Regions from separate parts of the Pseudomonas sp. 1L-C-7-B-C1 genome, predicted to be linked through region 1. Evidence: predicted binding sites of a transcription regulator. Region 1 holds the regulator's gene; each other region holds the start of a gene.

Region 1 (7,484 bases):
CTCATCGACCAGCCCGAAGCCAAGCGTCGTCGCCTCGAAGTCGCCCAGGAAGCCGAGTTCTACGGCTCCATGGACGGTGCCAGCAAATTCGTCCGCGGTGACGCCATCGCCGGCCTGCTGATCCTCTTCATCAACCTTATCGGCGGCATGCTTGTGGGCATCCTGCAACACGGCATGACCTTCGGCGACGCCGGCAAGGTCTACGCGCTGCTGACCATCGGTGACGGTTTGGTGGCGCAGTTGCCTTCTCTGCTGCTGTCTACTGCCGCCGCGATCATGGTCACCCGTGCGTCCGGTTCGGAAGAAATGGGCAAACTGGTCGGCCGCCAGATGTTCGCCTCCCACAAGGCACTCGCTGTCTCCGCCGGGATCATGATCGTCATGGGCCTGGTTCCGGGCATGCCTCACTTCTCATTCATCAGCCTCGGGCTGGTGGCCGCTGGCGGTGCTTACCTGCTGTGGAAGAAAGAGAACCAGGTCAAGCTTGCCGCGGTGCAAGAGGTCAAGCGTCAACAAGAGCTGCTGCCGTCGCCGACCCGGGCGCAGGAATCCAAGGAACTGGGCTGGGACGACGTCACCCCGATCGACATGATCGGTCTGGAAGTGGGCTACCGCCTGATTCCGCTGGTGGACCGCAATCAGGGTGGTCAGCTGCTGGCGCGGATCAAGGGCGTGCGCAAGAAGCTCTCCCAGGAGCTGGGGTTCCTCATGCCGACCGTGCACATCCGCGACAACCTCGACCTGGCGCCAAGCGCCTATCGTCTGACCCTCATGGGCGTGACCCTGGCCGAAGCCGAGATTTACCCCGACCGCGAACTGGCCATCAACCCCGGTCAGGTATTTGGCAGCCTCAACGGCATCACTGCCAAGGACCCGGCGTTTGGTCTGGAAGCCGTCTGGATTGAAATCAGCCAGCGCGCTCAGGCGCAATCCCTGGGTTACACCGTGGTGGACGCCAGCACGGTGGTGGCAACCCACTTGAACCAGATTCTCTACAAGCACTCTCATGAATTGATTGGCCACGAGGAAGTCCAGCAATTGATGACCCTGCTGGCCAAGGGATCGCCAAAACTGGCGGAAGAACTGGTGCCGGGCGTGCTGTCACTGTCGGCCCTGCTGAAGGTGCTGCAGGCGCTGCTTGCCGAACAGGTGCCGGTTCGCGACATCCGCTCCATCGCTGAAGCCATCGCCAACAACGCCGCGCGTAGTCAAGATACCGCCGCGCTGGTGGCTGCGGTACGGGTCGGATTGTCCCGCGCAATCGTCCAAAGCATTGTCGGCATTGAGCCGGAGCTGCCTGTCATCACGCTTGAACCAAGGTTGGAACAGATCTTGCTAAATAGTCTGCAGAAGGCAGGTCAGGGTCAGGAAGAAGGCGTTCTCCTCGAACCGAGCATGGCTGAGAAACTTCAGCGCTCGTTGATCGAAGCGGCGCAGCGTCAGGAGATGCAGGGGCAGCCGGTTATTTTGTTGGTCGCAGGTCCGGTTCGCGCCATGTTGTCCCGCTTTGGACGGTTGGCTGTACCGAATATGCATGTTTTGGCTTACCAGGAAATTCCTGACAATAAGCAAGTCACCATCGTAGCGACTGTCGGGCCCAACGGCTGAGGTAGTGAGTCATGCAAGTTAAGCGTTTTTTCGCCGCCGATATGCGACAAGCCATGAAACTGGTTCGCGATGAGCTGGGCGCTGAAGCTGCCATCATCGGGAACCGGCGGATCGCCGGCGGCGTGGAACTGACCGCCGCTCTGGATTACAAGTTGTCTGCGTTGGCGCCGCGTGTGCCGAACATCGAACTCGAAGAAGAATTGCGCAAGACCCAGTCGCGCATCGTCACCGCTCAGGCTGAGCTGACCCACCGCAGCGAGCTGGACACTGTCGCCAACCGTCAGTTGTTCGCCGGCCTTGCGATGGATGACAGCAAGCAGATTGAACCGACGCTGGAAGAACCGTTTCGCCCGTCGATCCACGCTGCTGTGGCTGCCGAACGTGCCGAGCGCAACGCCGAGCCGGCCGTGGGCGACCGCGCCTACGAAGCGATGCGCTCCGAATTGAACGGCCTGCGCGAACTGCTGGAAGTCCAGCTGGGCTCGCTGGCCTGGAACCAGCTGCAAGGCAGCCGTCCGCAGCAGGCCAACCTGTGGCGCCGTCTGCAACGCGTCGGCCTCTCCGGCCCGCTGTCCCGCGATCTGCTGGCGATGGTGCCGGACTCGAACGATCAGGCCCACACTTGGCGCATGCTGCTGGCCCATCTGGCCCGCATGATTGCCACGCCCGATGTGGAGCCACTGGAAGAGGGCGGTGTGATTGCCATGGTCGGCCCTGCCGGCATGGGCAAAACCACCACGCTGGCTAAACTGGCAGCCCGATATGTGTTGAAATACGGCGCGCAAAATATCGCGCTGGTGAGCATGGACAGTTTCCGCATTGGCGCTCAGGAACAGCTGAAAACCCTGGGCCGGATCCTCAATGTACCGGTTACCCACGTCGACCCGGGCCAGTCCCTGGCTCAGGCGCTGGAGCCGCTGTTGCGCAAGCGCGTGGTGTTGATCGACACCGCCGGCCTGCAAGCCAGCGATCCGGCCCTGCGTCTGCAACTGGAAACCCTCGCCGGCCGTGGCATCAAGGCGCGCAACTACCTGGTGCTGGCGACAACCAGTCAGAAGCAGGTGCTGTCAGCGGCTTACCACAGTTATAAACGTTGCGGCCTGGCCGGGTGCATCCTGACCAAGCTCGACGAAACGGCCAACCTGGGCGAAGTGCTCAGCCTGGCCGTGACACACGAACTGCCTGTGGCCTATCTGACCGATGGCCCACGGATACCGGATGATCTGCATTTGCCGCGTCGGCACCAGTTGGTGAGCCGGGCTGTCAGTGTGCAGATGCAGGAGGAGCCAAGCGAGGAAGCGATGGCGGATATGTTTGCGGATCTTTATCACAGCACCGGCAAGCGCGCGGGCTAGGTGAAGAAAATGACAGTGGAATTTTCCTGCATCGATGGTCTGCCAGGCATTGTTCAGACACTGAACGTGCAGCCCGACATGTGGCTTAGGTCTAAGCAAGACAAGGTAAACAATTAACATGGGCAGCATGCATCCCGTACAGGTTATCGCGGTGACCGGTGGCAAAGGTGGCGTAGGCAAGACCAACGTTTCAGTGAATCTTTCACTGGCGCTGGCCGAGCTGGGACGTCGCGTCATGCTGCTGGACGCCGATCTGGGTCTGGCCAACGTCGACGTATTGTTGGGGCTGACCCCCAAACGCACCCTGGCTGACGTCATCGAAGGGCGGTGCGAGCTCCGCGATGTCCTGCTGCAAGGCCCGGGCGGCGTCCGCATCGTGCCGGCGGCGTCGGGCACCCAGAGCATGGTCCACCTGACCCCGGCGCAACACGCCGGGCTGATTCAGGCGTTCAGTGACATCGGCGACAACCTCGACGTGCTGGTCATCGATACCGCCGCCGGCATCGGCGAGTCGGTGGTGAGCTTCGTGCGCGCCGCCCAGGAAGTGCTGCTGGTGGTGTGCGACGAGCCCACGTCGATCACGGACGCCTACGCCCTGATCAAACTGCTCAACCGCGATTACGGCATGAACCGCTTCCGCGTCCTGGCCAACATGGCCCAGAGCCCGCAGGAAGGGCGCAACCTCTTCGCCAAGCTGACCAAGGTCACCGACCGCTTTCTCGACGTGGCCCTGCAGTATGTAGGCGCCGTGCCGTACGACGAATGCGTACGCAAGGCCGTGCAGAAGCAGCGCGCCGTGTACGAAGCGTTTCCGCGTTCTAAATGCGCGCTGGCGTTCAAGGCCATCGCACAGAAAGTCGACACCTGGCCGCTGCCGGCGAACCCGCGCGGTCACCTGGAATTTTTCGTAGAACGCCTCGTGCATCAAACCAGCGCAGGGCCCGTCTCATGACAGCAAGTGGCTATCGCATGTACAGCAAATCGTCCAAAGACTCCCAGTATGAGCTGATCGAGCGTTATGCCCCGCTGGTCAAACGAATCGCCTACCACTTGCTGGCGCGTCTGCCGGCCAGCGTGCAGGTCGAGGATTTGATCCAGGCGGGCATGATTGGCTTGCTCGAGGTCTCGACCAAATACGACTCCACCAAAGGGGCCAGTTTCGAGACGTACGCGGGTATTCGTATCCGTGGCGCGATGCTCGACGAAGTGCGCAAGGGGGACTGGGCACCGCGCTCGGTCCACCGCAATACGCGCATGGTCAGTGACGCGATTCGTTCAATCGAAGCAAAAACCGGCCGTGACGCTAAAGATCACGAGGTTGCTGCCGAACTTGAAATGAGTCTCGACGATTATTACGGGATTCTGAACGATACCCTGGGCAGCCGACTGTTCAGTTTCGACGACCTGTTGCAGGACGGCGAACACGAAGGGCTGCACGAGGACGGCGCAAGCCAGTCCCTGGAACCGTCGCGGGATCTGGAAGACGAGCGCTTCCAGGCTGCGCTGGCCGAGGCCATTGCCAACTTGCCGGAACGTGAACGCCTGGTGTTGTCGCTGTATTACGACGAAGAGCTGAACCTCAAGGAAATCGGTGAGGTTCTGGGTGTCAGCGAGTCGCGGGTCAGCCAGCTGCACAGTCAATGCGCGGCGCGGTTGCGCGGTCGCCTTGGCGAGTGGCGCGCACGTTCCTGAATCAGGCGCGGGCCGCGAGGCCTGCGTGTTGCTTGTAAGACCGGCTGTGCAGGACGTGAGCGGGAAGCAAAAGAGACATGGCAGGAGTCGGTCGAACCGGGTCGTGGATGATCCGGTTTCGCTGCGCTCGTCCCGGTCGATTCCACCCCTTTTCATGTTCGGCGCAGCCGGTATTGATTGAATGCGCGTTCAGGTGCTGAACGCGTTAAAGACTGCTTGGAGGTCGAATTGGACAAGAACATGAAAATCCTCATCGTTGATGACTTCTCAACGATGCGGCGGATCATAAAAAACCTGTTGCGTGACCTTGGGTTCACCAACACGGCCGAAGCTGATGACGGACTCACCGCATTGCCGATGCTGCAAAGCGGCGCCTTTGACTTCCTCGTCACTGACTGGAACATGCCGGGCATGTCCGGCATCGACCTGTTGCGTCAGGTGCGTGCCGACGAGCGTCTGCGCAGCCTGCCGGTGCTGATGGTCACTGCCGAAGCCAAGCGTGAGCAGATCATCGAAGCCGCTCAGGCCGGTGTGAACGGCTACGTGGTGAAGCCGTTCACCGCGCAAGTGCTCAAAGAGAAAATCGAAAAGATATTCGAGCGCGTCAATAGCTGATGTCCGCTGCGAGGGCGCTATGGATTCCAAAGATTCGACAATGGGTGACTTTGAGTCAACCCTGAAGAAACACGCACAAGAGCTGGTCGCGAGCCTTGAAAAAGGCAAGTTCGGCGACGCCGTGCAACTGATCCATGAGCTTAACCAGACCCGCGACCGTGGCCTGTATCAGGAAGTCGGCAAATTGACGCGCGAGCTGCACAGCGCGATCGTCAACTTCCAGATCGACCCGAACATGCCGCAGGCCGAGGAGGTCTCCCAGATCACCGACGCCACCGAGCGGCTGTCGTACGTGGTCAGGCTGACCGAAAACGCGGCCAACCGGACGATGGACCTGGTGGAGCTGAGCACGCCGCTAATGCACGGGCTGACTGACGACGCCAAGTCGTTGAGCGCCGATTGGGGACGCTTCATGCGCCGCGAGATCAGCGCCGAAGAGTTTCGTGATCTGGCCCGCCGCGTCGATGTGTTCCTGACCCGCAGCGAGAAGGAGACCACCGAGGTCTCTGCGCATCTGAACGACATTCTGCTGGCCCAGGATTACCAGGACCTCACCGGTCAGGTAATCAAGCGCGTGACCACGCTGGTCACCGAAGTCGAGCGCAACCTGCTCAAGCTGGTGCTCATGGCGAGCCAGGTGGACCGCTTCGCGGGCATCGAGCACGACCAGGAAGTGTTCCGTCAGCAAAAAGAACAAGAAAAACTTCACTCCAAGGGTGAAGGTCCGCAGATTCATGCCGATAAACGTGAAGACGTTGTATCCGGACAGGATGATGTTGACGATCTGCTATCCAGCCTCGGATTCTGATTCGGTCACTCTGTTTCGGACTTCAGGTTTTCTGTGAAAGTGGCTGCTGGACCCGCGCGCCAATGCTTCGACGAAAGCAATGCGCGCAGGCCGTCAGTGCAGCCTCCGGATCGGTTTGACGGTTAATTTTAGGAGCACCCCCCAATGAGCTTCGGCGCCGATGAAGAAATCCTTCAGGATTTTCTGGTAGAGGCCGGCGAGATTCTCGAGCTGTTGTCAGAGCAGTTGGTCGAGCTGGAAAGCCGGCCAGATGATGCGGACCTGCTCAATGCAATTTTTCGCGGTTTTCACACTGTAAAAGGGGGCGCCGGCTTCCTCCAGCTCAACGAGCTGGTTGAATGCTGTCACATTGCCGAGAACGTGTTCGACATCCTGCGCAAGGGTGAACGTCGCGTTGACTCGGAGCTCATGGACGTGGTGCTCGAAGCACTCGATACCGTCAACAGCATGTTCGGTCAGGTGCGCGAGCGTTCCGCCGTCACCCCGGCCACACCTGAACTGCTGGCCGCGCTGGCACGCCTGGCGGAGCCGGCCTCGGCTGAAGAAATCGCTGCAGCACCGGTGGTTGAAGAGCCGGTCGCTGAAGCGCCGTCCGAAGACATCACCGATTTCGAGTTCGAACAGCTTCTGGATTCGCTGAATGCCGTCAAGGCCCAGGCGGCAGGAGCACCTGCGCCGGCTGCACCTGCACCAGCGGCTCCCGTTGCAGCAGCACCTGCGGCACCGGCTGCCGCGCCGGCCGGTAATGCGGCCAGCGATGAAATCACCGACGCCGAATTCGAATCGCTCCTCGATCAGCTGCATGGCAAAGGCCAGTTCGCCGTCGATGCCGTGCAACCGCCGGCCGCTGTAGCGCCGTCTGCCGCACCGGCCAGTGACGAAATCACTGACGATGAATTCGAGTCGCTGCTTGATCAGTTGCACGGCAAGGGTTCGTTCTCGCCGGATGCCGTAGGTGCAGCTGCTCCTGCTGCCGCTGCACCTGCCGCACCGGTTGCGCCAGCTGCAGCGTCGAAAGCCGCAGCATCGGACGAAATCACCGACAACGAATTCGAAGACCTGCTGGATCAGTTGCACGGCAAAGGCAAGTTTGAACCTGCCGTCGCTGCCGCAGCACCCGCTGCCGCAGCACCCGCTGCTGCACCGGCCACCAAGCCAGAACCCGCTGCCAAAGCTGAACCGGCGAAAGCGACGCCTGCTGCCGCCGCTCCGGCGAAAGCGGCTCCTGCCGCTGCGCCTGCCCCGGCTCGCGCTGCCGCTCCCGCGCCCAGCGAAAAACCGCCGTCTGAAGCGGAAACCACCGTGCGCGTCGACACCGCGCGGCTGGACGAAATCATGAACATGGTCGGCGAACTGGTGCTGGTGCGTAACCGCCTCGTGCGTCTGGGCGCCAACAGCGCCGACGA
Region 2 (7,484 bases), on a different contig from region 1:
AGGGCAGATAAATACTGAACAACCCGCCACCCAAGGCGCCGCCGTTGGCAATTTCGATGTGGCCGGGGACGCCTTTGCGCTGATGCTGCCGGGCAATGTTCGCCGCGAAATACAAACCCAACCCCGTGCTGCCGCTGTTCTGGTTGATCCCCAGCACGTAGTCAGTCTGCTCCTCGATCATGCGCGCGGGAAAGCCCGGGCCGTCGTCGTTGATGCTGATCACCAGTTGCTCGCCGACCTGTCCTGCCGTAATCAGCACTTCGCTGCGCGCAAAGCGAATGGCGTTGATGACCACGTTGGACACCACCGAACCCACCAGCTCGCGATCAAAGAAGCCCGGCAAATCGAAAGCATCGACGGTAAAGCGGGCAGAGATGCCGCGACTGACGAGGACTTCCTGATGAAAGGCCAGCTGCGCTTCGATGAAATCATCCAGCTCGTGATAATCCGGGCGCAACGGCAGTTGGTTGACCCCCAGCTTGTACAGCCCAAGCAGCTGCACCAGCATGCCGTTCAGGTGGGCGAATTCGTAATCGATGACACCCTGATCCGGCGTACCACGACAGTTCTCGGGAAGCTGCCTGACCCATTGACCGTGGGCCTGAATCAACGAACCCAGCGAGTTCTTCATGTCATGGACAGTGGAAGCAATCACCATAGAGAAGTCGAGCCCGAGATCCTGATCTTTCATTCGCCGAAAGCCCTCAGCCGCAGTTTCTGGAAGCGCTCGAAGCGCGGGTCGGTCTCTGGCATCTTGCCGACCATCTTGAGACTGTTCTGGCATTCCGCCAGGCTCGCCGCGTCGAGGTTCTGGACGCCCATGTGCAGCAGCGACTGCGCCATGTTCAGGGCGATACTGATGTTCTTCGGTTGCAGGGCCAGGCCCTGGCGGAACAGATCCTGCGCCTCGCCGAGCTTGCCGGCGCGGTAGCAGCGAATGCCCTGGACGTTGAAGTCGATAGCCGCTTTGCCCGCACCGAGAATCTCGGGATCGTCGGTCTGCTTGGCGATGTTCTGCATGACCACCGGATCGTCGCCGTAAATCTCGGCACAGCTTTTCAGAATGCCCGCGCCGGCGTTTTCCTGGCCGAGGGCCTTGAGCTGCGACGCCACTGCCAGAGCCGCATCGGCGCTGAGAAACTGCTCCATGCCCTCAAGCCGCTCCATCGCCTGCTCGGTCAGCTTGGCGGCCATGTCCGGATCGGAAGACGCGACGCTGGTGGCTTTCATCAGACGCGCGCGCACCTGCAGGCCGGCATCGTTGCCGTTCTCTTTGGCGACTTCGGTCAGGGTCTGGTTGATCTCCACACGAGTGCGCGCATCCAGTCCGCGCTCGCCGCCACGGCTGATCAATGCCTGAGCAAAACCCAAGTTGGTTTCCGGGTCCTTGAAGCGAGAAAACTGACCTTGGGAAACGGCCTGACGATACGCTTTCGACGCACCGTCGAAATCCTCATTTTCCAGCGCCAGCTTGCCCAGCAAACGCTGACGGCGAACGGCGTAGGGCGACAAGCGCACCGCCTCTTCCAGCATCTTCTGGGCGCGCTTGTTGTCGCCGCTGGCCACCAACACATCGGCCAGCCCGTCGTACAACACTGGCATGGCGTTGAAGGCGCGAATCGCTTCTTCGTACACGGCTTGCGCTTCGGCATTGCGGCCGCGCTTGAACAGCAGCTTGCCCAATGCCGCATACGCCCAGGGTTGCGGGCGGTCCGCGAGGATCGACTTGAGAAAGGCTTCCAGCGGCTCGTGCTGGTTGAGATCACGCAGTGCGTCGGCCTTGTAGCGCAGGCACAGCGGCGCAAAACGGGGGTCCTGTTTGGTCAACGCGAGGCAGGCCGCCAGCACTTCGGTGGGGTTGCTGCGATCAAGCGCTTGCAGGATCGGTTTGAGCAGGGTCTTGCGCTGGACGATCTTCTCCAGACGCTGAGCCAGGCTTGCACGGTTGAACGGCTTGGTGAGGTACGCATCCGGCTCCCACTCCAGGGCGCTCATCACCATCGCCTGGCTGTTTTCAGCGGTGACCATGACGAACACGCTTTCGTGGCTGATCAGCCGATCGGTCATCAGGTCTTCAAGCACCTGCTGGCCGTTTTTCTTGCCATCGCCCAAATTGAAGTCGTGGAGGATGAAGTCGTAGCGCTTCTGCGCGCACATCTTCAGCGCCTCTTCGCCGGTGTCGGCAGTGTCCACTGCCCTGACGCCCAGCTCGCGCAGCATCGAGCGGACCGAACTGCGGAAGTCGGAAAAATCGTCGACGATCAGAAAGGTTTTTTGGTTCCACGCCAGCATCGAGATTCCTGTCACCGGATAAATAGTCGGCCCTGAGGCACTTGCAAGGGCGGCGGTCTCGTTCCCAACGTCCGGGCAGAGACGGCCAATAGAGTTGCGGCATGACGCCGCTTGTCCGAGTTATCGGCGGCTGCAGGGCAAAGCTTAGGCACGCCGCGCGGGAAAAGTGACGAGGCGTGCGCCGGGTTGACGGGGCATCGACGCCGAAAGAGGCTTACACGGCCGGGTAAAGTCCTTGAGCGTGCCGCCGATATCCAGTCATGCAACGCGTAGCCAACAGCAACAACCCATTCCCTTCGAGTGCACCCCATGTCCTGGCTGACCGACCTGAAATTGAAGACCAAGCTCCTTTCGGCTTTCTGCCTGTGTGCGCTGATCACTGTGGTCGTGGGCGTGCTGGGTCAGAGCGGTATCTCGCGGCTTTACGAGCTGTTTGAAAACACGGTAAGCGACAATCTGGTATCGATCGCCAAAGTCGATTCGGTGAAGGCCAACGTCATCGCCACCAACCGCGACTTTTTCAAGGCCATCGGACTGAGCGCGCTCAAGGCCAACCCGGACGACATCAACGCGGCGATCCAGTCACTGAAAGAAAATCAGGCCCAGGCCGAGACCGACTTCAAGGTCTATCGCTCAACGCCGCTTGAAGCGGATGAAAGAGCCGCAGGCGATGACTTCGAACGCGACTGGGCCGCTTACATCAGCGCCGCCCTCAATGCGCTGTCTGTGGCGCAGAGCGGCGACCTGGAGCAAGCCAGCAAACTGGCAGCCACCAGCGTGACGCCCAGCTACCGCAAGACCATGGGTGAACTGAAACTCATGATCGAATCCAACATGCGCCAGGCCAACGAACAGGCACAGGCGGGGGTTGAAACGGACAAGCAGGTCACTTGGACGCTGATCATCGGCTCGTTGATAGCAGTGGTGTGCGCCATCACGTTGGGGCTGATCGTCACGCGAATGATCACCCGGCCTATCTACCAATCGGTGGCCAGCGCCACCCGGGTGGCGGCGGGTGATTTGAGTCAGGCGATCCAGGGTGGCGGCCAGGATGAAACCGGTCAGTTGCTCAAGGCGCTGTCCAACATGCAGGGCAGCCTCAAAGGCACGGTTCAGCAGATCGCCACCGCGTCGGACCAACTGGCGTCCGCCGCTGAAGAACTGACCATGGTCACCGATGACAGCACCCGCGGGCTCATGCGTCAGAACGATGAAATCCAGCAAGCCGCCACGGCCGTCAACGAGATGACCGCTGCGGTGGAAGAAGTGGCGCGCAACGCCGCGAGCGCGTCGCAGGTGTCTGCGCAGACCTCCGAAGATGCCATCAAGGGCCAGCAACAAGTGCAACAGGCTGTCACCGCGATGAATACCATGACCGTGGAAATCACGGACTCGACCCAACGCGTCGAAGCGCTGGCCGGGCAGATCCGCGATATCACCAAAGTGCTCGACGTGATCCGCGGGATCGCCGAGCAGACCAACCTGCTGGCGCTCAATGCCGCCATCGAAGCCGCCCGCGCTGGCGAGCAGGGCCGAGGCTTTGCGGTGGTGGCGGACGAAGTACGTGCCCTCGCCCACCGCACTCAGACCTCCACCGGCGAAATCGAGTCGATGATCACCAAGGTGCGCAATGGCGCCGACGAAGCCGTACAGGCCATGGGCAAAAGTCAGGCAATCGCCGTGCACACTCAGTCGCTGGCGACCGAGGCCGGCCACGCACTGGAACGCATCAGCGAAGGCGTCAGCCAGATGAACGAACGCAACCTGGTCATCGCCAGCGCGGCGGAAGAGCAGGCGCAAGTGGCTCGCGAAGTAGACCGCAATCTGGTGAACATCCAGGACCTGTCGACGCAGACCGCGGCGGGCGCCAACCAGACCAGCGCCTCGAGTCAGGCGCTGTCGCGACTGGCCGTGTCGTTCCACGCCATGGTCGGTAAATTCACGCTTTGACCCGGCGTGCGTCTCGACGCCACGCCACCCAATCGCCACCCTGAGACAAAATGGCGTATTGACTAATTTGACACCCGATTTGTCGAAAATGACATTTCGGGTACAATCCCCGCCCGCCGCAGGGGATGGGCCTGATGACCAGGTTCTGCGGTGGATGATGTTTACTCAAGCTGCTGATTCCAATGATTGAATAAAAAGCACAGCACCGAGGGACATAGAACACGAGGTCGACCTGTTCACTGGCCTCTTGACCCTTCCTCCTCGTTTTCCGAGAGCGAAGCCTGTCTGACGTTCGCGCCGCACACTGGCGCCCGGCACTGCAGGACGTTGCGCGACGAATGCTGCAGGCGGATAACTTTCTATCTATTGGATGATTCGATGTTCAAGAAAACGAGCACCGCTCTACTGGGCCTCGCGATTTCGGCCACCTTCCTGCAAGCCCACGGCGCAGAAAGCAAAAAAGTCGATGTACTGCTGATCGGCGGCGGCATCATGAGTTCGACCCTGGGCGTCTGGCTTAATGAACTCGAGCCGAGCTGGTCGATGGAAATGGTCGAGCGTCTTGATGCGGTCGCCGAAGAAAGCTCCAACGGCTGGAACAACGCAGGCACCGGTCACTCCGGCCTCGCCGAGCTGAACTACACGCCTGAAGACAAAGACGGCAAGGTCAACATCTCCAAAGCCATCGAAATCAACGAAGCCTTCCAGGTTACCCGTCAGTTCCTGTCCTGGCAGGTCCGCCAGAGCGTCCTGAAGAACCCGCCTTCGTTCATCAACACCACACCGCACATGAGCTTCGTGTGGGGCGATGACAACATCAAGTTCCTGAAAAAGCGTTATGACGCGCTGCAAGCCAGCCCGCTGTTCCGCCCGATGCAGTATTCCGAAGACCCGGCGCAGATCGCCAAGTGGGTCCCGCTGATGATGGAAGGCCGTGATCCTTCGCAGAAGCTGGCGACCACCTGGACGCCAATTGGCACCGACGTCAACTGGGGTGAAGTGACCCGCCAGTACGTGTCGTACCTGCAGACTCGCCCGAACTTCGACTTGAAGCTGTCCAGCGAAGTCAACGACATCACCCGCAACGACGACGGCTCGTGGCACGTCGAATACAAGAACCTGAAAGACGGCACTACCACCGGTACCGACGCCAAGTTCCTGTTCATCGGTGCAGGCGGCGGCGCGTTGAAGCTGTTGCAGAAATCCGGCATTCCCGAAGCCCAGGAGTACGCAGGCTTCCCGGTTGGCGGTTCGTTCCTGGTGACCGAGAACCCGACCGTTGCCATGCAGCACATGGCCAAGGCCTACGGCATCGCCTCCACCGGCGCGCCGCCCATGTCGGTTCCGCACCTAGACACCCGCGTGCTCGACGGCAAGCGCGTGATTCTGTTTGGCCCGTTCGCCACCTTCTCCACCAAGTTCCTGAAAGAAGGTTCGTACTTCGACCTGTTCAGCAGCATGACCACCCACAACTTTTGGCCGATGACCAAAGTGGGCATCGAGCAGTACCCGCTGGTCGAGTACCTCGCCGGTCAGTTGATGCTGTCTGACGACGACCGCTTCAAGGCGTTGCAGGAATACTTCCCGCACGCCAAGAAAGAAGACTGGCGCCTGTGGCAAGCCGGTCAGCGCGTGCAGATCATCAAGCGTGATGCGGACAAGGGCGGCGTGCTGAAACTGGGCACCGAAGTCGTTTCCTCCCAGGACGGCACCATCGCTGCCCTGCTGGGCGCATCGCCAGGCGCGTCGACCGCTGCACCGATCATGCTGAACGTCCTGGAAAAGCTCTTCAAAACCCAGGTCGCGACGCCTGAGTGGCAAGCGAAGATTCATCAGATCGTGCCGAGCTATGGCACCAAGCTGAATGAATCGCCAGCCGCCGTTCAGCAGGAGTGGAACTACACCGCCGAAGTGCTGCAACTGGGCAAGCCGCCTGTGCTCGATCAGAGCGTCGGCACCAGCACTGCTGCGCCGGGCAAGCCTGCTGAAAGCAAGCCCGCCAGCGACATGGCGCTGTAAGCACGCCTGACCGCTTGCATCGATTCCGCTGCAGCCGTTCACGAAAGCCACGAGACTCCGCGTCTCGTGGCTTTTTTATTGCCTGTTGACCCGCCCAAGGGCCGTGCGAATTGCCTGAAGAGCGTCGGCAACCGCTGATGAGGTGAAAGTGAACGGCAAGCGCTTGCGTCGGGTCCATCCTGTAGAACCAGTCAGGGAGAAAGGTATGGACGCCACAAATACACAAGTGCTGAGGGACGTCGTGGTCATCGCAGGTTCACGAGGCGCGACCGAAGCCCTGCGGCACCTGCTCGCCAAGCTGCCAGCGGATTTCCCCGCTGCAGTGCTCATCGTGATTCACACGCTCCCCTCAGGTCCGGACTACATGGCCTCAGTGCTCGGTCGCTACTCGACGCTGCCTGTAGGCTATGGTGAGGAAGGCGAGCCGGTGCTGCCTGGCCGTGTGTACCTCGCCCCTCCTGACCGGCATCTGGAAATCGTCTCCCCCGGGATCATTCATCTCGACGACGGACCCAAGCTGCACCTCGCACGTCCTGCCGCCGATCGCCTGTTCACCACTGCTGCCGAGGTTTTTAGCGAGCGAGTGATCAGCCTGGTGCTGTCAGGCGGCGACTCCGATGGTGCGGAGGGTGCGGTAGCGGTCAAGAACGCCGGCGGGTTGAGTTTTGTCCAGCGCCCCGAGGAGGCGCCGGTGCCCAGCATGCCGATCGAGACGATGCGAAAAACCATATCGAGCCCTCAACTGAGTGCGGAAGAAATGGCAGACGCGCTGATCAAAGCGGTCGGCAGCGTCCATAGCTGACTTATTGCAGGAGACCGCGAGCATGCCAGGAGGCGAACAGCATCCACCGCCGTCAGGCGCCTTCGATTTGCTGGAACTGGGCCCGGGGCGCAACACGGCGGTGTTCCGCCTGACCCTTGCGTTCATGATTCTGGTGCTGCTGACGTTCGTCTCGGTCGAGGGGTGGCGCGCCTGGCGCGACTACAACCACGCGTACGACTTCGCTCGGGACTCGGTTACCAATCTGGCCCGTGCCACGGCGCAGCACGCTGAGGACGCCATCAGGCAGGTCGACATCCTGACGTACGCCCTGGGTGAGCGGGTCGAAGGCGACGGCCTGGCTAATATCAACGTTCCGCGCATTCACGCCCTGATGGTGCAGCAATCGAGGCTCATGCCTCAGCTCCACGGGCTGTTCATCTACGGCCCCGACGGTCGATGG
Region 3 (7,484 bases), on a different contig from region 1:
TGACCGGATTTTGCGGGTGCTCCTTGTCATACAGTGCCGAAGACGCATAGCCCACTACGCGCGCCACCTGCTGATCCGGATACCCTCCCGCGAGCAACGCCCGGCGAGCGGCGTTCGCTCGACCCGACGACAGCTCCCAGTTGCCGAAGCCGTTGTTGCCGACAAAAGGCGTCGCGTCGGTGTGACCACTGATGCTGACTTTGTTAGGCACCGCTTTAATGGTGTCGGCCATGGCCAGCAAGATGTCTTCAAAATACGGTTTGAGCTTCGCACTGCCGATGTCGAACATCGGGCGGTTTTCGGCGTCCGTGATCTGGATACGCAAGCCGTCCTGAGTGATCTCGAACAGAATCTGGTCTTTGAATTTTGCCAGTTGCGGATTCTCGTTGATCTTGGTCTGCAACTCTTGCAACAGCATCTCCAGACGGTCCTGCTCAACCTGCTCGGCGGCGGCGTCCTGCTGATCAGCGTCGACCGGCACGCGATCCGGCGCAGGCGTGGATTTCACCTCCGGGTTCAGCGTCTGGTCAGGGGACATTTCCGGCGACCCCCCCAGATCAATCACATAGGGCGAGCCACTGTCGGAGAACCCCACAGGGTCCTTGAAATAGCCGGCGATGGCGATCAATTGTTCGGGCGTGGCCGACGACATCAGCCACAGCACCAGGAAGAACGCCATCATCGCCGTCGCGAAGTCGGCAAATGCGATTTTCCAGGCGCCGCCGTGATGCCCTCCGCCGTAGCGCTTTACGCGCTTGATGATGATTGGCTGATTATTTTCCATGGATCAACGACCGCGAACAGCTTGTTCCAGCTCGCTGAAGCTGGGGCGATGGGCCGGATAGAGAACCTTGCGACCGAACTCCACGGCCAGCGAAGGCGGCACGCCGGACGCCGACGCTACGAGCGACGCCTTGATCGATTCATAGACGTTCATTTCTTCCTTGGCGTCGTGGGCCAGGGAAGTGGCCAACGGGCCAAAGAAACCGTACGCCGCGAGAATACCGAAGAACGTACCCACCAGCGCCGCACCAACGTGCATGCCGATCGCTGCCTTGTCGCCGGAACCCAGGGAGGCCATGGTCACGACGATACCCAATACTGCAGCAACGATACCGAAGCCTGGCATGGCATCGGCTACACCGGTCACTGCGTGGGAAGGATGCTCGAGCTCTTCTTTCATGCTCAGCAATTCCATGTCGAACAAACCTTCCAGCTCGTGGGGCGCCATGTTGCCGGAGGACATGATGCGCAGGTAATCGCAGATGAAGGCGATCATGCGGGTATCTTTGAGCACGCCAGGGTATTTAGCGAAGATCGGGCTGTTCTCGGGCTCTTCGATGTCGCCCTCGATGGCCATCATGCCTTCGCGACGACTTTTGTTGAGGATCTCGTAGACCAGGCCCAGCACTTCGAGGTAGTAGCCATGGGTGAACCGGGTGCTGAACATCTTCAAAGACTTCTTGATGACCAGCATGGTCATATAGCCCGGGTTGGCTTGCAGGAATGCACCCAACGCCGCACCGCCGATGATCATGACCTCGAAAGGCTGGATCAACGCAGCGATCTGACCGTGGGACAGTACGTATCCGCCGAGAACGCTCGCGAAAACGACGATGATGCCGATAATTTTTGCCATAGGTAGAAAATACTTACTGAGTCGGGTTCATGGTCATTGTGCGAGAAGCGCTTGAAACTCTTGTCCTGCTTATCGGCATGAATGCGCCAGACTATAGTCAGATCACAGGAAAATGCTGATCGATGCATGGCCCAGGACGTTGCGCCCATGAGGGCCAGCATGATGCCAGTACCCTACATTGATCAAAACCTCCCAGCCGTACGGGTGTTGTGAATGCAATCAGATAAAGCTTCTTCGCTCCCTGTTCCGCGCACCCTCGATACCTGGATAAAGCAGCTCGACGGCATCGCCTTGCCGGTGCCCGCCGTGGCGTATAAACGCGTGCAGGCGGCCTTGACCGATAGCCGCCGCTCGCTGCGCGATATCGCCGACCTCATGCAGGACAGCCCGGCGCTGGTGCTCAATGTATTGCGCGAAGCCAACTTGAACAGCCCCGCCACCGCTCAGCCTGCGGAGAGTCTGGAAGTCGCCATCAACCGATTGGGTCTGGCGCGCACTGAAGCGCTGCTGGCGCGGCTACCCTGCGTCGATGCACGGGATATTCCGGTGGCGTTGCGTCAAATACAGCTGATCAGTCAACACGCCATGCAACAGGCTTACGGCCTGTTCGCAAACCAACTGGCCCGGCTGTGGCAGGACATCCATCTCGGCAGCCTGCTGTTTCTGTCGCCGCTCTGGCCGATGGCGCTGGCGCACCCCACATTGCTGGAAGCGTGGGAACTGCGGGTTATCCACAAGGGCGAGTGCGCGAAGACTGTGGAAAACACGCTGTTTGGCGTGCGGCTGGTGGATTTGTGCCTGGGGCTGGCACAGCATTGGCGCCTGCCGGTCTGGGTGACCCAGGGTTACGAACTGCTGACCTCACAGCAACGCAATCTGGTAAGCGTGCTGCGCATTGCCCACAGCAGCGACGATCCGCTCAAGCAGCAACAGCAACTCGACGCCGACCTCCCGCTGCGCCGCTGGCTGAACCAGCCCGCCAATACAATTCTGCTGGCCAACGGTCTCGCGCTATCAGCGCACCAGGCCTGGGACACGCCGCACAGCCTGCGCTGGCAGCTATTGACCAGCCTGTACCTGCAGCAGCCGCTCGATGAGCTTCAGCAGCAGGTTCATCAGAACGCGGCGGCCAGCGCTCGCCAGCATTCCGGCCCGGATATCTGGCACCCGGCCCAGGCGTTGCTCTGGCCGTGGAATAGCCGTCGGGTTCATAAAGGCCTGCTGCCCGCCCCGCCGCCATCGCCCGATGCCTTGCAGCTGTGGCGCAAACACTGCGCCGATCTGCTGAAAGAACCCGGCATTTTCATCAACGCGATGCACCTGACCACCTGCGCCCGGGATGCGCTGGTGGCAGCAGGCATGCAGCGGGTGGTGCTGTTGATGACCGATCGCAAGACCGACAGCCTGCGCGTGCATCAGATCGCGGGTGTAAACAAGTCGGCCGCTGCGCTGCTGGTCCCCTACAAGGACAGCACTGTGTTGCAACGTCTGTTAGCCCAGCCTACGCAGTTGCGTCTGACGCCGGCCAACAACGCCCAGTTTTCTGCGTTACTCCCGGCGCAACTGCGCAATTTGTTCAGCGGCGAAAACCTGTTGATCCGCTCGCTCGCCAGCAATGGCCGCGTGGTGATGATGGTGATGGCCGATCAGGGCGGCGGACCGTTTTCCGAAGTTTCCGTCCAGGCTTTCGGCAAAACCGGCCAGTGCATCGAGAAAGCACTCACCACCTTTAGCCATCGCAATGGCTGACGGCTGAGCTACAATTCGCAACCTTTTCGCGATCCGGAGACGCTAGATGTCTGCCTTTTCAAGCTTGCCGCTGGTCATCGAGCCCGCAGACCTGCAAGCACGCCTCAGCGCGCCAGAGCTTATCCTGGTCGACCTGACCAGCCCGGCCCGCTATGAGGCCGGCCACATTCCCGGCGCGCGATTCGTCGATCCGAAACGTACGCAACTGGGCCTGCCGCCTGCGCCGGGGCTGCTGCCCTCGCACACGCAGCTCGAAGCGCTGTTCGGCGAACTGGGGCACAATCCCGACGCTGTGTACGTGGTCTACGACGACGAAGGCGGTGGCTGGGCCGGCCGGTTCATCTGGCTGCTGGACGTCATCGGACACAAAAAGTATCACTATATCGACGGCGGCCTGCTCGCCTGGCAAGCCGAGGGCCTGCCACTGTCGACAGAGGTGCCAAAAGCCGTCGGCGGTCCGGTTTCGCTGACCTTGCACGACGAGCCCACCGCCACTCGCGAATACCTGCAAAGCCGCCTGGGCGCCGCTGACCTGGCGATCTGGGACGCGCGAGCGCCGACGGAGTACTCAGGCGAAAAAGTCGTCGCTGCGAAGGGAGGCCACATTCCCGGTGCCGTGAACTTCGAATGGACCGCCGGCATGGATCAGGCGCGCAACCTGCGCATCCGCAAGGACATGCCGCAGATCCTCGAAAACCTGGGCATTACCCCGGAGAAAGAAATCATCACCCACTGCCAGACCCATCATCGCTCGGGCTTCACCTATCTGGTGGCCAAGGCGCTGGGTTACCCGAGGGTAAAGGGCTATGCAGGCTCGTGGGGCGAGTGGGGCAACCATCCGGACACCCCGGTCGAAAAATAAAATCGGCGCCCATGTTGCGTCGATTCGTATTCCCTTTTTCAAACGTTTTAGGAATTTTGATGAAACAGCGTCTATTTATCCTTTTCCAGTATCTGCTTCCCCATCATTTGCTGTCGCAACTGGCGGGCTGCGTGGCCGAATGCCGCGTTCGCTGGTTCAAAAACGCGTTTACCCAATGGTTTGCGCGCCGCTATCAGGTCGACATGTCCCAGGCTCAGGTCGAGGACATCACCGGATATCAGCACTTCAATGACTTCTTCACCCGTGCCCTCAAGCCGGGCGCTCGCCCCCTGGACCCGACACCGGGGGCGATCCTCAGCCCTGCGGACGGTGCGGTCAGCCAGTTGGGCCCGATCGAACACGGCCGAATTTTCCAGGCCAAAGGCCACAGCTACAGCGTGCTGGAGCTGCTGGGCGGCGATGCGCGTCTGTCCGCGCCGTTCATGGGTGGCGAGTTCGCGACGGTTTACCTGTCGCCGAAGGATTATCACCGCGTTCACATGCCGCTCGCCGGCACCCTGCGCGAAATGGTCTACGTACCAGGCCGCTTGTTCTCGGTGAACCAGACCACGGCGGAAAACGTGCCGGAACTGTTCGCCCGTAACGAGCGCGTCGTGTGCCTGTTCGACACCGAGCGCGGTCCGATGGCCGTCGTGCTGGTCGGCGCCATGATCGTTGCCTCGATCGAAACCGTGTGGGCGGGCCTGGTCACGCCGTACAAGCGCGAGCTCAAGACTTTCCGCTACGACGAAGCAGCGCGCGCGCCCATTCACCTGGAAAAAGGCGCCGAGCTGGGTCGCTTCAAACTGGGCTCTACGGCCATCGTGCTGTTCGGGCCCAATCAGGTGAAATGGTCCGAGCTGCTGGCCGCCGGTTCGCCCGTTCAGATGGGTCAGGGCCTCGCGCTGCCATTGCAGGCCTGATTCTTGCCTTAACTCATACCTGAGGGGCGTGATGCTGTTTTTCTGGCGCGAACTGTCATCGACAGTCGTGTTTTCACGCCTTACTCAGGATGACGCGTCTGGCCGGGGTACACCGCCCCAGACTGCGACAGTTGCAGGATGCTGCTAGAGTCCCCTGTCAGTGCTGTAGGAAACTTCGCTTTCAGTGGACGTAAACGTGCTTTTTTCGCTCGGCGAGGGTCCTTGACCCAGAGTTCCACGCCGCCGTTCAGGCCTGTGTTTGTTGGAGTTTGCCTGTCACATGAGTTATTTAAGCCTCCCACTGTTGTTGCGCGCACCTGTGCCGACGCAGTCGAGCCTGTCGTTCTGTGACGCGACGCCAAAAGACATGAAGCGCTGGATCGCTACGCTGCCCAAGGCCAATCTCGGTGAAATGGCACGCCAGCTCTATCAAGGGCTCGGCGAGCTGAACCAGTTGCTCACCCCCAGCGACAACCGCATGCAGCTCCTTGAACTGCTTCGCCCGGAAGTCTTTTTCGTGTGCAGGCACCTGGAGCGTCACTTCCTGAACCAGTCGGTCGTTCTCGAAGAGCGTCCGCGCAAGGTCGCGAACCTGTGTCAGGCCCTGCAGAACCACCTTGCCATTGGCTACAAACAGATCATCGCCCGGGTCGCCGTAAAGCTCACCAAGGACCGCATCAGCTTGCTGACCACCGCCCTTCAGCGCGCACTCAGCTGCCTGAACGGCCCGCTGATCCGCGCCAACCAGCTTTACTGCCCGGTGCAGGACGGCCTGTGGCTGGAGATGCATCAGATTTACCAGATCGCCCGCCAGCATCAATTGCAGAACGTGCCGGTTGCCGACAGCCTCGCCCACAACACCCAGGCGATGAGCGTTGAACAGACGTACACCGTTGCGCTGCTGATGGGCTGTTCGCGCTGCAATCAGATGCGCCAGCACAACATCGGCAAGCTGGCCGAGGCGCTGGATGCGTGGAGTGCGATGGTCACGCTGCAGCAGCCGCTGACCAGCGACAGCCTGTACGCGGTGTCGCCCGGCACGGACACGGCGCCGCGCTACGCCGCACTGTACGACGACAATCAGCGCCCGAATTTGCTCGGCATCGACCCCCGCCCTCTGTCGGCTGCACTGGAGCGCTACACCGAAACGGCCGTCGGAGAGCGATCGAAGTCTGCGCTGAAAGTGCCGCCAGGGTTGTCCATCGACGTCTTGCAACACCTCGCGGCCGCTTGGGGCGATGTGTCGGAACGCGCGTTTCAGCGCACGCCAGGGCAAGGGACCCTGACCGTTTGCGTGGGCATGAGCGCTTTGCACTATTACGTCGGCGGCCAGCAGTCCTTCAGCGACCTGCTGCAAATGTCGACCCTGTCCCGAGTCGTCGATTACACCCTGCAGCCCTTGAAGCCGGTGAAGCACGATCCATGGGCGCAGACGGCAGACGCGCAGCGCCATGGCACGTCCGACAGCATGTTGCCGTTCGAGGAAATCGAATACAAACGTGACGATGCCGACGGCAGCGGGGCGTCCGACGGGCAAAAGAGTTTCCCGACGTACGCCCTGCATATCGTCAATCACAGCCCTGGCGGCTACTGTCTCGCCTGGCCGAAAGAAGTACCTGATCAACTTCAGGCCGGAGAGATGATCGGCATTCAGGACCATGGCCACGGCTGGAGCATCGCGGTGGTGCGCTGGGTGCGGCAGGTCCGTGGCGGTGGCATGCAGATGGGCGTCGAACTGATCGCGCCCTTCGCCCAGGCCTGCGGCATGCAGCTGACACGCGCCGAGCAGAGCAGCCAGTTTTTGCGCGCGCTGCTGTTGCCGGAAGTTCGCGCCATCGATGTACCCGCAACGGTAATCGCACCCAGGCTGCCGTTCGAGGATGGCTCAAAGGTGCTGATCAATACCAGTGGCGAACAGCGACGCGCGAGCCTGAGCAATCGCCGTGCGACGACGGGGAGCTACAACCAGTTTGAGTATCAGATTATTGAAGGGCCGAAAAAGGCCGCCGCGCCAGACGGCGGGGGCCCTGAGCAGGAATTCGACTCGCTGTGGACGGTGCTGTAAGCCATCGAGGCATCCCTTGCAGATGCCTCAACGTCCACGCCTTTAAGCGCTGCGCCCTTCCCGGTCGCGGAATCCCAGCAAATACAGCACGCCATCCAGACCCAGCGTCGAGATGGCCTGCTTCGCCGACTGCTTGACCAGCGGCTTGGCACGGAACGCCACACCCAGCCCGGCTATCGCGAGCATCGGCAGGTCATTGGCGCCATCGCCCACTGCGATAGTCTGCTCCAGACTCAACCCTTCCTT
Region 4 (7,484 bases), on a different contig from region 1:
CGGGTTCACCAACAGGCGGAAATAGGCCATCAGGTCTTTCACTTCCTGACGTCCGAAGAAGCTGTTGCCCCCGGACAGCCGATACGGAATCTGGTGGTGCTGCAGCTTCAGCTCGATCAGCTTGGCCTGATAGTTACCGCGATAAAGAATGGCAAAATCGCTGTACGGTCGGTCGGTGCGCAGGTGCAGGCTGAGAATTTCGATGGCCACGCGTTCGGCTTCGGCGTCTTCGTTCTTGCAGCGAATCACGCGGATTTCGTCGCCGTGGCCCATCTCGCTCCAGAGTTGCTTCTCGAAGGCATGGGGGTTGTTGGCGATCAGCACGTTGGCGCAGCGCAGAATCCGACTGGTCGAGCGGTAGTTCTGCTCTAGCATCACCACTTTCAACGACGGGTAATCGTCCTTGAGCAGCATCAGGTTTTCCGGCCGCGCGCCGCGCCAGGCGTAGATCGACTGGTCGTCGTCGCCCACAACGGTGAACTGGCAGCGCGTGCCGATGAGCATTTTCACCAGCAGATACTGGCTGGCGTTGGTGTCCTGGTATTCGTCGACGAGCAGGTAGCGCACCTTGTGCTGCCATTTTTCCAGAATGTCGGCGTGTTCTTCGAACAGCTTCACCGGCAGCAGAATCAGGTCGTCGAAATCCACCGCGTTGTACGCCTTGAGCGTGCGCTGGTAGTGGCTGTAGACGATGGCGGCGGTCTGCTCCTTGGGGTTGCGCGAATTGGCGAGGGCCTCGGGCGGCAGGATCAGTTCGTTTTTCCAGGCGCCGATCATGTTCTTGATCTCGTCGACGCCGTCGTCGCCCGAGTATTCCTTCTGCATGATGTCGGTCATCAGCGCCTTGACGTCGGTCTCGTCGAAGATCGAGAACCCGGGCTTGTAGCCCAGACGGGCGTGTTCCTTGCGGATGATGTTCAGGCCCAGGTTGTGAAACGTCGAAACGGTCAGGCCGCGTCCTTCGCCAGCGCGCAAGAGGGTTCCGACACGCTCTTTCATCTCCCGCGCTGCCTTGTTGGTAAAGGTCATGGCGACGATGTACTGGGCTCGGATGCCGCAGTTCTGGATGAGGTGGGCAATCTTGCGTGTGATCACGCTGGTCTTGCCGGAGCCAGCGCCGGCGAGCACCAAAAGAGGGCCGCCGACGTAGTTCACGGCTTCCTGTTGCCGGGGATTGAGTCGGGACATGGGGAAAAATGGGGCTGCCTGGAAAAGGGCGGGCATTTTAACAGGGTCAGCGGATTGTGCAGCCACCGTCCGACCCTGTGATGCGCCGCGCTATCTATATTTCGCCGTTTTGTTACATTTGCGTATTGCGGATGATTCTCGCGTTTGACGACCCTCATTCGAGGGTGCGCCAAGGTCTTTACGTTTGTGTGGGGAGTTAGCTTGTCTACGCCTGTCGAACCCTTGCGTTTGCTGCTTTTGGCGGACTCGCCCGAATGGCCGGCATCGTTGCGCGAGTGCCTGGCGCCGCTCGGAGACGCCGCTGTCCTTGACTGCGCGTCGAGCTGGGGCGCTGTTGGCCATCAAGCAGACCTCGCAATCCCCGGAATCCTTTTCACCACTGAAGCCCTTCAGCCCGCGGCCGGCCAATGCAACTGGCCCACCGTATTGCTTTTTGACACAGAGCCGGAGGAAGAGCCCGTCGGTGTCAGCGACTGGCTGGTGCGCGACGCGCTCACTCCGCAGGCCTTGCGTCGCTGTCTGCGTCATGTGCGCGAACGGGGCGTGCTGGAAACCACACTCAATCGCCTCGCCGAGCAAGATCCCCTCACCGGCATCGCCAACCGACAGGGCTTCCAGACGCTGTTGGCTGCCCGGCTCGCCGAGTTCGACGGCCGAGGTCTGGCGCTGGGGCATCTGGACCTGGACAACTTCCGCCGAGCCAATGACGCGCTGGGCCATCAGGCGGGGGATCGGCTGATCCTGCAAGTGGTCGCCCGGCTGAAGAGCCAGCTGGAGGCATGCGATCAACTGGCGCGACTGGGCAGCGATGAATTCGCTCTGCTGATCGACACACGACGCGCTCCAGAACGGGCGGAGTCCATCGCCGAGCGCATTACCGAAGCCTTGTCCGAACCGTATTGGGTCGACGGCGAAAGCCTGTTGATCGGCTGCAGCCTTGGCATCGCTTATGCGCGCCTTAACGGCGGCGCCGATCCGTTGATGTGGCACGCGCACATCGCCATGCAGCAGGCCAAGGGCACTCAGGGCTGCACCTTTCATGTCTTCAACGAACGCATCAACCGCAATGCCCGCAGTCTCGCCGATCTGGAAAGTGAGCTGCGACGGGCCTTGCGTCGCGATGAGCTAGAACTGCATTACCAGCCACGCCTGTGCCTGAATACCGGGCACATCCTGGGGCTGGAGGCACTGGTGCGATGGCGCCACGCCGAACGCGGTTTGCTACCGCCGAGCGAGTTCGTGCCGCTGGCCGAGCAAAGCGGGCTGATCGTGCCGCTGGGCTATTGGGTCATCGCCCGTGCCCTGCGCGACATGCAGGCCCTGCGCGAAAAAGGCGTGCCGCCGCTGCACATGGCGATCAACCTGTCGTTCCGCCAGTTTCAGGACAACCAGCTGCTTGCGACGCTTAGTCGGTTGATCGCCGACCGCGGCATTGACGCGCAATGGCTGGAATTCGAACTGACCGAAACAGCCGTCATGCGCCGCAGTGACTTGGTCAAACAGACCATGGACGCGCTGGGGCGCCTGGGTGTGCGCTTCTCGCTGGACGATTTCGGCACCGGGTTTTCATCCTTCGTGCACCTCAACAGCCTGCCGATCACGCTGCTGAAGATCGACAAGAGCTTCGTTGGCGAAATGGAGCAGCGTGAGGAAAACCGCAAGCTGGTCCACGCGATGATCAACCTGGCCCACAACCTCAGCCTCGAAGTGGTGGCTGAAGGTGTCGAAACTCCTGAGCAACTGGCATTGCTGCGCAGCTTCAATTGCGATCAGGCTCAGGGCTTTTTGATCAGCCACCCGCTGGCATTGCCGGAGCTGATGGAGTATCTGGCGATGGATCAGAACAAAGGGAATGCGCTGCAGAGCCAGTGAGCGGCGGCTCGTTCTTTGAACACACCTCGGAGTGATTCTGTAGGAGTGAGCTTGCTCGCGAATGCATGAGGTTAGCCGATATGGATGTCACAGACCCACCGCCTTCGCGACCGTCGTAACCTCCGATTGCTCCTACAGTCGGGTTTGTGACCGCCCCGGATTGTGAATACCCGCAGAGGCCTATCCCATCACCACAACGCCGGTCGCCTCTTTGCGCAGCAGCCGCGCCGTCTTGCGCTCGAATGCCCAGGTCAGTGCCACCGCTGAGCAAAGCAAGCCAATCGCCAATCCCCACCACACGCCCACCGCGCCTTGGTTCGCGAGAAACCCGAGGCCCCACGCCAACGGCGCGCCGACCACCCAGTAGCTCGCCAGTCCGATCAGGAATGTGGTCTTGGCGTCCTTGAATCCCCGAATCGCGCCCATGGCAATGGTCTGCGTGCCGTCGAGAATCTCGAACCATGCTGCGATTGCCAGCAGCTTCACCGCCAGCTCGACCACACCCTGGTATTTCGGATCGTTGACGTCCACGAACAAACCGATGACGGCGTGGGGCGCAACCCAGAAAAGAATGCCGAACGACAGCATCAGCAGCCCGCCGAAGCCAATCCCCATGCGTCCGGCGGTGCGCGCCAGCAACAGGTTCCCTGCGCCGTAGTGCAAACCGATGCGCATGGTCACCGCGTAGGAAATCCCGACCGGGACCATGAACGCCATCGATACCGATTGCAGGGCGATCTGGTGCGCGGCCATCTGGGTGCTGCCCATGGCGCCCATGCAGAACGCCGCAAAGGTAAACAGGCCGACTTCCACCGCATACGTACCGCCGATGGGCAGGCCCAGACGCCACAGCTCTTTCAGGCAGCTGCGCGAGAGTTTCATCAGTTCTTTGTGAAGGGGATACGCCGCGTAGGCGCTGTGATAACGAATGTGCAGGGCGAGGGCCAGAGCCATGGCGTTGGTGACAATGGCCGTGACCAGGCCAATGCCCATCAGGCCCCAGTGCGGCAGGCCGAACAGCCCGTGGATGAACGCATAATTGAGCCCGAAGTTCAGGGCCACGCCCACCAGACTGATCACCATTACCGGGGTGGCACGCCCCAGTGCGCTGGTGAAACCGCGCAGGGCCATGAAACTCAGCAGGCCAGGCAACGCCAATGGCAGCGTGATCAGAAACTCACTGGCCATGTGTACGTTAGCCTCGTCCTGACCGAAGTGCAGCAGGATCGGCTCAAGGTTCCACAGGATCAGCCCAGCAACCAAGGCCATGCCCCATGCCAGCCACAAGCCGGCCTGGGTCAGACGGGTGACCCCGGCGTGATCATTCGCGCCCTTGCGAATCGCAACCAGCGTGCCGACCGCCGCCATGACACCGACGCAGAAGAACGACACGAAGTTGTAGCTCGCCGCCCCTAGCCCGCCACCGGCCAGGGACTCCGGGCCCAGCTTGCCCATCATCACGGTGTCGGTGAACACCATCAGCATGTGCGCCATTTGCGAAGCAATCAGCGGCCCGGCCAGACGCAGGATGATCCACAGTTCTTTGAAAGCGTGCTGGTGCATGGTCTTTGCGCTCGGGCTACGGGTGTTGGCAGGCTGGTCATTGTGGGGATTGCGGCGTAGATGCACAAAGGGATAAATCCGATCACTCGCATGAGTAAAACTCATCCTGGCATTTCTGCAGTAGAGTGACTGCAGTTGCCCGACTCCCCGAGGAGCTACGCCGATGTCTCGCACACTTCCGCCGCTGTATGCCCTCCGCGCGTTTGAAGCCGCTGCGCGACACAGCTCGTTCACGCGCGCCGCTGAAGAACTGTCGATCACCCAGAGCGCCGTCAGTCGGCATATCCGCACGCTGGAGGAGCACTTCGCCTGCCGCCTGTTCCGCCGCAATGGTCGCAACCTGCAGCTCACCGAGGCCGCGCGGGAATTGTTGCCGGGTGTGCGTGAAGGGTTCTCCGCGTTGGAGCGAGCGTGCAGCGCGTTGATGGCCGAGGAGGGCATCTTGCGCATGAAGGCTCCTTCAACCCTGACTATGCGCTGGCTGCTGGCGCGGCTGAGTCGTTTTCGCCACTTGCAAGTGGGTAACGAAGTGCAACTGACCAGCGCCTGGATGGACATCGACAGCGTCGACTTCACCCAGGAGCCGTTCGATTGCGCGGTGTTGCTCAGCCATGGGCATTTCCCGCCGGAATGGGAGGCGACGTATCTATTCCCGGAATGGCTGATTCCCGTGGGCGCGCCGACGCTGCTGGATGACGCGCCGTGGGATGCCGAGCGACTGGCCGGCGCCGAACTGCTGCACCCCACGCCTGACCGTCGCGACTGGCGCCGATGGCTGGAGCGCATGGACTTGTCTGACCGGGTCTCGCTCAAGGGCGGGCAGGTATTCGACACGCTTGAGTTGGGCATGATCGCGGCGGCCCGGGGTTACGGCGTTTCGATGGGTGATCTGCTGATGGTGGCGGAGGACGTCGCTCAGGGCCGACTCAGCCTGCCGTGGCGCACCGCAGTCGTCAGCGGCGAGAACTATTACCTGGTATGGCCCAAGACTCGACCGGGCGGTGAGCGTATGCGCCGGCTCAGTGACTTTTTGCAGGGTGAAGTGCAGGCGATGGAGCTGCCGGACGTGACGATTCTGGAGTGAACCGCAGAGCGCAGGCTTATTGAAAAAGGGCGCCGAGACTGTCAGAAAAGGAAATAATTCCGTCCATAGAGGGGGTTGGACTCAAGTATTTCTTTTGGCGGCCGAAGGTGTAATGCAGAGCCGGTTCACCTCAATCGGTTCATCGATCCCCTCTATTAGATTCGTCCGAATGGTGTTCCTGAGATCAGGACGGTCCAGTCGTTCGGCAAGGAGCTCCAATGTCTCAGCCTCGCGCCCGAATTGCCTCGCAACTCGGCATCGCCCTGGCCGTTATTCTGGCCGTCGTCATCAGCGGCAGTACGCTATTCGCCTTGCGCTCTCTGGACTCGGCTAACCTGGTCATTCGCGAAGAGCACATGAGCAGCGAAGCCCGGTTGCTGGCCGACCAGTTGAACACGTTCCACAGCACGCTGCGCGACAGCACCCAGCGTTTAAGCGGGCTGTTTGAAAAGCGCTTTTCGGGTGGTTTGAGCGTCCAGGCCGATCAACAGATCGCGGTTGCGGGCGTGCAGACTCCTGCGTTGCTGCTGAACGGTACGGCTTTGAACAACGACTTCACGGAAGTCGACGACTTCAAGAAAATGACGGCCGGCGTGGCGACGGTCTTTGTGCGCAGCGGCGACGACTTCGTGCGCGTCAGCACCTCCCTGAGCAAGCAGGACGGCTCACGCGCCCTCGGTACCTCGCTGGATCACAAACATCCCGCCTACGACAAGCTGCTCGCCGGCCAGGGATACGTCGGTCGCGCGCTGTTGTTCGATCGCCTGTACATGACTCAATACAGCCCGGTGCGTGACGCCAGCGGTAAGGTCATCGCCGTGCTGTTTGTCGGTTTCGACTACACCGACGCGCAGAAAGCGCAGTTCGACAACCTGAAAAACTTCCGCATCGGCTCCACCGGCTCGCTGGCCCTACTCGACGAGCAGAGCAAATGGCTGGTGGCACCAGCGGGCGTGAAGGATCTGGATCAGGCAAGCACCACCCTGGCCGAGTTCGTCAAGACGCCAGGCGTTGGGCGGTTCTGGCAGGACGCCGGTGAAGACTTCTACACCGTCGGCGAGAAGTTTGCCGGCGGCCCGTGGACGGTTCTGGCGACGATGCCCAAGGATGAAATCAGCGCAGTGACCTGGAGCGTCGGCACGCAACTGGCCATCGGCAGCCTCCTGGCGATGCTGATCGCTGTCGCTGCCGCGATCTGGCTGCTGCGCAGCAAGCTGCGGCCGCTGTCGGCGTTGGTCAGTCAGGCGGAAGCGTTGGGTGCCGGTGATTTGAGCGCGCGCCTGAACGTTTCCAGCCATGACGAAATTGGTCAGCTGGCGGGTAGCTTCAACAAGATGGGCCAGGCGCTGGAAACCATGGTGTCCCACATCCGCACAGCAGCGCTGGAAGTCAGCAGCCGAGCCAACGCGTTGTCCGGCCTGTCGGGCGGTGCTTATGAAGGGATGGAGCAGCAATCCGGCGAAATCACCAGCATGGCCGGCGCAGTGGAGGAGTTCAGCGCCACGGCCCTGACCATCGCCGACAACATGGGCACTACCGAGCGCATGGCCCAGGGCAATGCCCAGCAGACGCGCATCGGTCGTACGTCCATGGAGGAGGCGTCGGCCTCGCTGGAGCAAATTGCAGGCTCGCTGAGCAGCACCGCGACGGTGATCGATACCTTGGGCCAGCGCTCGCAGGAGATTGGCGGAATTGTCAGCGTCATCACCTCGATCGCCGAGCAGACCAACCTTCTGGCCCTCAATGCCGCCATTGAGGCAGCACGCGCTGGTGAGCA

The links. The regulator FliA, encoded in region 1, starts transcription of late flagellar genes. The targets are predictions, from matches to a motif close to CTAAAGTTTNNNNNNNNNNNGCCGNTAA.
Region 2: AC0Z8Z_RS10230 (methyl-accepting chemotaxis protein) is a predicted target of FliA. The motif match lies at 2,519-2,546, and genes of this name have one in related genera.
Region 3: motA (flagellar motor stator protein MotA) is a predicted target of FliA. The motif match lies at 1,709-1,736, and genes of this name have one in related genera.
Region 4: AC0Z8Z_RS20535 (methyl-accepting chemotaxis protein) is a predicted target of FliA. The motif match lies at 5,788-5,815, and genes of this name have one in related genera.

The regions. Positions count from the first base shown of each region.
Region 1 covers NZ_JBXAWH010000015.1:7,440-14,923, reverse strand. Annotated here, with positions in the region: gene flhA (flagellar biosynthesis protein FlhA) at 1-1,608, shown strand, start outside; gene flhF (flagellar biosynthesis GTPase FlhF) at 1,620-2,963, shown strand; gene fleN (flagellar synthesis regulator FleN) at 3,082-3,915, shown strand; gene fliA (RNA polymerase sigma factor FliA) at 3,912-4,655, shown strand; gene AC0Z8Z_RS21640 (chemotaxis response regulator CheY) at 4,896-5,270, shown strand; gene AC0Z8Z_RS21635 (protein phosphatase CheZ) at 5,290-6,078, shown strand; gene AC0Z8Z_RS21630 (chemotaxis protein CheA) at 6,223-7,484, shown strand, end outside.
Region 2 covers NZ_JBXAWH010000005.1:218,654-226,137, forward strand. Annotated here, with positions in the region: gene AC0Z8Z_RS10220 (sensor histidine kinase) at 1-691, opposite strand, end outside; gene AC0Z8Z_RS10225 (response regulator) at 688-2,292, opposite strand; gene AC0Z8Z_RS10230 (methyl-accepting chemotaxis protein) at 2,602-4,242, shown strand; gene mqo (malate dehydrogenase (quinone)) at 4,621-6,261, shown strand; gene AC0Z8Z_RS10240 (chemotaxis protein CheB) at 6,467-7,063, shown strand; gene AC0Z8Z_RS10245 (sensor domain-containing diguanylate cyclase) at 7,086-7,484, shown strand, end outside.
Region 3 covers NZ_JBXAWH010000009.1:229,762-237,245, reverse strand. Annotated here, with positions in the region: gene motB (flagellar motor protein MotB) at 1-784, opposite strand, end outside; gene motA (flagellar motor stator protein MotA) at 788-1,639, opposite strand; gene AC0Z8Z_RS15750 (HDOD domain-containing protein) at 1,853-3,388, shown strand; gene AC0Z8Z_RS15745 (rhodanese-like domain-containing protein) at 3,435-4,250, shown strand; gene asd (archaetidylserine decarboxylase) at 4,304-5,173, shown strand; gene AC0Z8Z_RS15735 (molecular chaperone) at 5,454-7,238, shown strand; gene serB (phosphoserine phosphatase SerB) at 7,281-7,484, opposite strand, start outside.
Region 4 covers NZ_JBXAWH010000013.1:213,108-220,591, reverse strand. Annotated here, with positions in the region: gene rep (DNA helicase Rep) at 1-1,188, opposite strand, end outside; gene AC0Z8Z_RS20550 (putative bifunctional diguanylate cyclase/phosphodiesterase) at 1,390-3,060, shown strand; gene AC0Z8Z_RS20545 (NorM family multidrug efflux MATE transporter) at 3,241-4,623, opposite strand; gene AC0Z8Z_RS20540 (LysR substrate-binding domain-containing protein) at 4,787-5,707, shown strand; gene AC0Z8Z_RS20535 (methyl-accepting chemotaxis protein) at 5,926-7,484, shown strand, end outside.